2 regions of the Streptosporangium sp. NPDC048047 genome follow, and region 2 is predicted to be linked to the other one. Evidence: riboswitches for the same ligand, from Rfam matches in the RefSeq annotation. Region 2 holds a riboswitch; the other holds the start of a gene.
What was found. A riboswitch is a leader RNA that binds a small molecule or an ion and turns the genes downstream of it on or off. The one in region 2 is predicted to bind cyclic di-AMP.

Region 1 (3,858 bases), on a different contig from region 2:
GTTCTTGGCGGGCTCACTCGAACTACAGGAGGTGACCGCCAGTGCTGCGGCGGTCATCACCACGACGGCGGCGAGCTTGCCGTGTCGCTTGGTGTTCAACATTCCGGACCCCTCTCAGGTGGTCGCCCGAATCGATTGGGAGGTGACATCGCGAACCGGCCCCCGACGAACGCGATCGGCGATGGGTTGCGCGCGGGCAGCTTTTGGGAGCGCTCCCACGAAGACTGGACGATGGGCAACCGGCGCGTCAATATGCCGAAACGTAACCGTTACATCGCGGGTGTTTCAGCTCGGCGAACAGTCGTTAAGGTGACAAACTGTGCGATCGGGCGCTTGGGAGCGCTCCCACCCCAACATGACACGACGCGGCGAACGCTCACCAACCGGGATCATCCAGTGCATCGGGGATCGTCCGGCCCTTCCTCGCGGCGATAAGGTCCCGGCCGGAAAGCCGAAACGGCGACCCGGTCGTGCCGGGTCGCCGTCCGTCGTCCGCCGGTCCTCGCCGCTCCCGGAGGGACGGGAGCGGACGAGGGAAGGGGAGAGGGGAACGGAAGACCGGAGTCGTCCGTCAGCCGTTGTAGGCCGGGTATCCGTAGCCGTCGACCTGGGCGACCGGCCGGACACGCTCCTCGACCTTGCCGTTGCCGGTGTTGCCCTCGATCGTGGTGATCGTGCCGTCGCCGTTGTCCTTCTTGACGAGACCCACGTGGTCGATGGCGTCGATGTCCTTGCTGCCGCCCCAGTCGAAGAAGACCACGGCGCCGGGCTTCGGGGTCTGACCCCAGCGTCCGTTGTCGGCGAACCACTTGGCGTAGCTGACGGTGTAGGCGTCCCAGCCCATGGTGGGCCGGATACCGGCCTGCTCGCCGACCCAGGAGACGAACATCGCGCACCAGGGGGCGTTGGCGTAGTCCTGGATCCTGCCGCCGTCGCGGGCGACGGTCTCCTTCGCGCGCTGGCTGGAGAGGTACCAGGCATGGAACTTGGTGCCGCCGCCGGCGGCGTTCTCCGAGACGCCGATCTGCTGGGCGGCGATGTCGAGGACCTGCTGGGCGCTGACCTTGGGCAGGTTCTGGGCCTGGGTCTCGGACGAGGCCGCGGCGTTCTCGGTGACGGACCCGGCCTGCGGGCCGGAGGCGTGGCTGTCGGCGAGGGCGGGAACGGTGGTCACGGCACCGCCGGCGAGGACGATGGACGCGCCCACGAGGGCGCGGACCAGGCTGTGCTTCCCGGGGGTGAGGCGGTTCTTGGCCATGGGAGAGTTCGGCTCCTTGCGTCGCTTCCATGCCGCCTACCGGGTTAGCTGACGGGTTCGGGCTGGGAAGTGCCCTACGGCGCGCGAACGCGCTGATTCACCCCATGAAGTGGTTCCCCGGTTCCGCGAGAGCCGCGGATTCGGCGGCCGCGCCCATCGACGGAGTGATCCGTCGTGATGATGCGCGGTCGGGCAATGTGTCGACGAGAGATGGGTCTGTGGACCTCGGTACTCATCGCGAACGAGTAGAACGTACGTGCTGCTCCAGGCCGATTGCAAGCTCCCGCATTGCCTTTACTTGGGAAAACGCCGAATATCGGTGATCGCCGGCTTCTCGGTCCGAAGATCGGCGACTTCGGGCCAAAGGCTTTCGCAAAAGCCGCAAACCCTTGCGGCACAGGGATTTCCGCACCGCGGAACCGGCGACGCCCCGGCGCGACGAACGGTTCTTCCCGGCTGAATCGCCCCCTAACGTAGATCTTTTTAAAGGGGGATCGTTTTACCTGTTCAGCGCCTTGCCGGGCGTCACGTCGCCGGGCGCGCGTGCTCGGATGTTCATCCGCGGTTCCCGGCCGCGTAAGGCGTCACGGTTACGGTGAGGCGATCGTGAACGGGTCATCGCCCGGCGTGGAGGAGGGGCGGGACCACGCGCGGGAACAGCCTTCGGCCATCGCCTGGGCGGAGTCCCCCCTGCAACTGCTCTGCGTGGTCGAGGCCTGCCACGCCGGGCTGCTCGGCGCCCCCGTCCGGGTGGTACCCCGTGCCGGCTCGCGCCCGCTGACCGCCACCCGCCGGGAACTGTCCCGCCTCGTCCTTCCCCCGGGGCTGGAACAGGCCGACCCGGCCCCCGGGCCGCCCAGGCCCCGGCGGGGCATCACCTGGGTGATCGGCGACGCCTTCTCCGGCCGGGTCCAGGCCCGCTGGCTCACCGCACTCCCCGGACGGATCGTGGTCGTCGACGACGGGCTGGCCACGATCAGGCTCCTGGAACTGCTCGCCGGGCCCCCCGGCAGGCCGCTGCTACGGGCCCGGGCCACCGCGGGCCCGTCGCGCTCCGTCCTCGGCGCGGCGGCCGGTCTGCGACTGCGCTCGGCCGCCCGGTCGGGCCGGCTGACGGTCTTCACCGCGATGCCCGTCCCGGACGACCTGGCGCGCGCCGTACGCGGCAGGGGAGCCGAACTGGTCGTCCACGACTTCACCTGGCTGCGCGCGCAGCCACTGCGCCGGCCCCGGCCGCAGGAGCCCACGGTCGTCCTCGGCACCTCACTGGTGCGCAACGGCCTGATCCACCGCGACCGCTACCTCACCTGGCTCGCCGGGGTGGGCGCGGCCGGGCCGATGGCCTATTTCCCGCACCGCCGGGAGGACCCCGGCGACCTCGAACGGATCGGCGCGCAGCCCGGCGTCACCGTCTACGACGCCGGGGCCCCCGCCGAGATGACCCTGCGGGGACTGGACGCCGGGCAGCGGGTGCTCAGCCTGCCGTCCACCGCCGTCACCTCGCTACGGGTCCTGCTGGCACCCCGGGGCGTCACCGTGGAGGCGGTGGACGTCCCCGACGACTGGTGGACCGCCCTGGCGGTGCCCTCCCTCCGCTCACACCTGTCGATGTCCGCTCCTCACGACACCGGAGTCAAAAAGTGAAGGTCCTGGCCGTGGCCGACTCGGATTCCTATCTGAAGTGGGCCGCCCACCTGCTCGCGGGCCTTCCCGGCGGCTGTACGGCGGAGCTCGCGGTGATCCGTACCCCCATCGCGCCCTCGCCGGCGCAGATCCGCGCGGCCGTCACCGGGGTGGCCGCCGACCCTCCCGTGCTGTCGGCGCGGGCGCTGCGCCGGGCGGCCGAACGGCTGCGGCCCGACGCGGTGCTGGCCGCCTGCACCGGCCCGGTGGTTGACGTGCTGGTCGGTGAGGTGCTCGCCGGCCTCTCGCCCAGGCCGGTGTTCGTCTCCGGGCTGCCCGGCATCTCCGTCCCCGCCACCGAGAAGGCATGGCTGTTCCGCAGCGGCTGCGACCTGTTCGTCCTGCACAGCGGCCGGGAGGTGGCGGAGTTCACCGAACTCGGCCGGAGGCTGGGCGGCGGCGGCGCGGTCGGCCTGGCCCGGCTGCCGTTCCTGCCCGCGGGGCAGGCCCCGCCCCCCGCCGGGCCGCGCGACCGCGTGGTGTTCGCCGCCCAGGCCAAGGTGCCCAGGCGCAGAGAGGACCGGGAACGGATCCTGCTGTCCCTGGCGGATCTGGCCGGGCGGCGGCCGGACCTGGACGTCGTGGTCAAGCTCCGCGCCCTCGACGACGAGCGGCAGACCCACGCCGAGCGGCACCCCTACCGGCGGCTGTGGGAGGAACTGGCCGGGCGGGACGCGGTCCCCGCCGGCGCGGTGCGGTTCGAGGCCGGCCCGATGCGCGACCACCTCGCCCGCGCGGCGGGGTTCGTCACGGTCAGCTCGACCGCCGCGCTGGAGGCGATCGCCTGCTCCGTTCCCCTGCTGGTGCTGTCGGACTTCGGGGTCGGCGCCGAGACGATCAACCTCGTCTTCGAGGGAAGCGGACTGCTCGGCACCCTCGAAGACCTGGCCGCGGGGCGCTTCCTCACCCCGGACGGG
Region 2 (3,858 bases):
GGAGTTGTTCGTCCCCAAGGGATCGCTCGACCAGGAACGCCGCGAGATGATCGGCGGGCGGCTGGTGTCGGAGGTGATGATCGCCGAGGGCGCCCCGGACACCGAGACGGCCAGGTCCATCTCGTGGCTGGTGGTGAACGAGGTCGACGCCTGGTTCGTCGGCGGCCGGCGACTGCCCGCCGGGGAGAAGCCGAAGTACGTGGTGCGGGTGGGGGTTCCGGCCGGCTCGATGGACGACGGCAAACGCCGCGACATCGTGCGGCGCGTCACGCGGGTGCTCGCGGACGCCGACGAGGATCCGGAACGGTTCACCCAGGCCGCCACCGCGTGGGTGCACATCAACGAGATTCCGGAGGGCAACTGGGGAGCGCGCGGCGAGATCGTGCGCGTCGAGGACATCGTGGCCCTGGTGGCCGGCGGTTGACCCCTCGGCCGGAACCCGGCGCGACGCCCGCGGGGATCGGGGGCCTGCCGGGCCGGTGGCCCGTTTGACAGTCGTGTCGCGACGCCGTTTCATGGCGCTTCTTCGAAATCCGCGAACGGGAAGGCGTCATGCCCCCCTGCATCTGATCTGCACGTCGTCCTCGGCGCGGGAGGAGCCATCGGCGGCTCCGTGGTCCGCGAGCTCGTCTCCCGGGGGCACCGCGTCCGCGCGGTCAACCGCAGCGGCCGGGTGCCGGAGCCGCACGGCGTCGAGGTCCACCGAGGTGACGTGACCACCGCCGAGGGCGCCAAGGCCGCCTGCGCCGGGGCCGAGGTCGTCCACCACTGCGCCGCCCCCGCCTACGACCGGTGGGTGGAGGAGTTCCCCCGCATGACCGGCGCGGTGCGCCGGGGCGCGGCCGCGGCCGGCGCGAAACTGGTCCTCGCCGACAACCTGTACATGTACGGCCCCGCCGACGGACCCCTGACCGAGGACCTGCCGTACGCCGCCGCCGACCCCAGGGGCCGGGTACGCGCCGAGATGGCCGAGGCGCTGCTGGCCGCCCACCGTTCCGGCGAACTGCGCGTCGCCCTCGGCCGGGCCTCGGACTACTACGGTCCCGGCGGCGTCAACACCATCGTCGGCCCGCCGGTCACGCCGACCGGCGGCCCAGGGCGCGGAGCTGGTCCGGGCTCAGCGCGGAGACGTTCTGGTCGATGGGCGAGTCCGAGTACTGGTGGATCGTCCACGCCTTCCAGCCGGCCGGGGGCGTCACGGCGCCCTTCTCCCGGCCGTAGGCGGCCACCCACAGCGGGTACTGCTCCAGCCCCGCGCCGTAGGTCTCGGCGAAGTTCAGACCGCTGTAGAACATCGGCGTGACGCCGGTCCTGGCCTTCACGTGTGCCAGCCACGCCTTGGCCCAGGCGTTGACCTGCTCGACGGAGCGGTCGTCGGTGGCCTCCAGGTCCAGGACGAGCAGGTCGCCGCGCCTGGCGGGCTGCGCGTCCACGACGGACAGGAAGTGCTCGGCCTCGGCGATCGGGTCGTTGCCCGGGTGGCCGAAATGGTAGGCCCCGCGCACGATGCCCTTCTTGTCCAGCTCCCTCCAGTGCCTGGCGAAGGAGCGGTCGCGGAACGTCGTGCCCTCGGTGGCCTTGATGATGCCGAACTGGGCGGAGCTGGTGCTCCAGTCGTAGGCGGGCTGGTAGTTGGAGACGTCCAGTCCGTACGTGAGCGGGCCCGCCTCCTGCTGGGAGACGCGCTGGGCTGCCGTGACCTGCCCGGCGGGCGAGGCGGAGGCCGTGACGGGGGCGATGCCGCCGAGGGCGGCGCCGGTCAGGACCGTGCCCGCGAGGGCCAGGCCGAGACGGTTTCCGAGCGTGCTGATCCGGGGGTTGCGCATGGGGTGTCGGCTCCTTGCTTCCATGTCGCCTACCGGGTTAGCTGTCGGGTTCGGGCATGGAAGTGCCCTACGGACGCTTCGATGAGAGGTCGTCCGATTCACCCCAGAAAAGGTGGGTCCCCGGTTCCGCTGGGAAGGCGCGGATTCGGCGTCCGCACGCCGTCGGCGGGCATTGCCACGGAAACGGCGTCGGGTCCGGTCGATGGAGCGGCTCTCGTGCCGCTGGGGCGGCTTTCGCGCCGCGATGACAAAAGGTATGCGTTGCCCCACGGAAAGGGCAAGTGACCTGCGACGGAGCGGATCGCGCCGGTGATCGGGAGGGTGCCGGACCACCCTGCCCGCAGGGGATCGGGGCCCATGGTAAAAATTGACGCCTCGCCGTCCCGGACCGGGCGGGAACCGGGCCGCCCGCCGTGGCGACCGGACTTCCCGGCGGTCGCCACGGCGGCCGCATCTCGGCCATACGTCCGGTCTGTAGGGATTCGTGGTGTCCCCTTGGTAACAGCTCCGTAAGAGCGCGCCGTTACCTGACGCGTACGGACCGTGATGTTCGGCAGGCTGGGGGGAGATCGGATCCGGCGACGGGGAGGCGAGATGCAGGATGATCATGGTCCGGCCCGCGGGCGCGGTTCCGGTGCGGGCCCCCGCGGTCGCATGCCGTACGGCGGGCCCCCGGGCGGCCCGCCCGGGTCCGCCGCGTCCCCGTCCCGTCCGCCGGTCCGCCCCGAGGCCCGGTACGACGGTCCGGCGCAGAGCCCCGGAGACCCGTTCATGCACGGCTCGCTGGTGGACGCCGGCATCGCCCTCGCCGGCCGGCCGCGCCACCCGGCCGGGGAACGGCCGCGTTCCTGGACGGGTCCGCGTCTCCGGCGCGACCGGCTGCTGCGCCCGGCGCTGATCGGCGCCTTCCTGGCGGCCGCCGGGCTCGGCGTCTGGACCTCCGGCTGGTCCCCGCTGGACGACCGGCCCTCCGCCGTGGCGGCCCCGCAGCCCGCGCCGTCGCTCGCCCCGCACGGCACCGCGGTCGTCCACCCGCCGCAGGCCGCCCGCACGCCCTCCGCCGAACCCGGCAGGGTCATGGTCGTCCGCGAGCTGAAACCACGCCTGGTGCGGCCCCGGGCCGACGCGGCGGACACCCCGGACGGCCGCGCCCCGGGGGAGGAGCGGCGGCACGCCGCGGCACGCCGTACGCCGGAGGCCGCTACGCGGACGGAAGCGGGAACGGAGGCGGGGGCCGGAGGCGGCGGGCCGGGCCACCGGGAGACACGGGGCCTCTCGCGCCCGCCGCACGCCCCGCACGACCGCGGGCACGGACACGGGCGCGGCCCGGGGGCGCCCGCCCCCGAGGCCGGACCGCGGGGCCGGGCCGACGGCGGCGCCCCCGGTGCCCCGGCCCGTGACACCCGTGACGCCCGGGACACCTCCGCCGGTCCCGGCGGCCACGACGGCTCCGGCGGCGTGGGTCTGCGGTTCGACACCGCCTACGCCTGCCGCAACTTCCGGCCGGACGACTGGCGCCACGACTTCTGCGTCCGGGCGTGGAACGACTACCGCAGAAGCAACGGCCTCCCCTGACCCGGGGCGCGTCCGCTCGCCCGTCCAAGGACCTGCGACACCTCCAGGGACGGGGTTTCCGAAAAGCACGGGCACGCGTGGGCCCGCCGTTCGGCGGGCTTCCGCCCTCCTCGTTCATCGACTATCGTCGATTGACGATGAACGAGGAGAAGGGGCCGCTGCCCCGCGCGGAGGCCGAGGAGTACGCGAGCTGGTTCAAGGCCCTGGCCGACGCCACCCGCATCCAGATCGTGTCGCTGCTGGCGCGGCGGCGCGCGCCGATGAGCGTGGGCGAGATCGTGGCCGTGTCCGGGGTGGGTCAGTCCACCGTCTCGCACCACCTGAAGATCCTGGCCGAGGTGCGGTTCGTGCTGGTGGAACGGCAGGGCACCTCCGGCCTGTACCGGATCAACGAGAACTGCGTGAGCTGTTTCCCCACCGCTGCCGACGTGGTCATGGGCAACCCCGCGCCGGCCGC

Region 1: linked by a shared signal. The riboswitch ahead of AB0D67_RS31930 (CHAP domain-containing protein) and the one ahead of AB0D67_RS09605 (GH25 family lysozyme) in region 2 are both predicted to bind cyclic di-AMP.

Annotation. Positions count from the first base shown of each region.
Region 1 covers NZ_JBEZNH010000055.1:19,325-23,182, forward strand. Annotated here, with positions in the region: gene AB0D67_RS31925 (ABC transporter substrate-binding protein) at 1-102, opposite strand, end outside; gene AB0D67_RS31930 (CHAP domain-containing protein) at 572-1,258, opposite strand; cyclic di-AMP (ydaO/yuaA leader) riboswitch at 1,277-1,414, opposite strand; gene AB0D67_RS31935 (hypothetical protein) at 1,865-2,902, shown strand; gene AB0D67_RS31940 (DUF6716 putative glycosyltransferase) at 2,914-3,858, shown strand, end outside.
Region 2 covers NZ_JBEZNH010000008.1:52,852-56,709, reverse strand. Annotated here, with positions in the region: gene AB0D67_RS09615 (tautomerase family protein) at 1-424, shown strand, start outside; partial or broken gene AB0D67_RS09610 (NAD-dependent epimerase/dehydratase family protein) at 572-1,036, shown strand; gene AB0D67_RS09605 (GH25 family lysozyme) at 1,077-1,826, opposite strand; cyclic di-AMP (ydaO/yuaA leader) riboswitch at 1,838-1,987, opposite strand; gene AB0D67_RS09600 (hypothetical protein) at 2,598-3,401, shown strand; gene AB0D67_RS09595 (metalloregulator ArsR/SmtB family transcription factor) at 3,539-3,858, shown strand, end outside.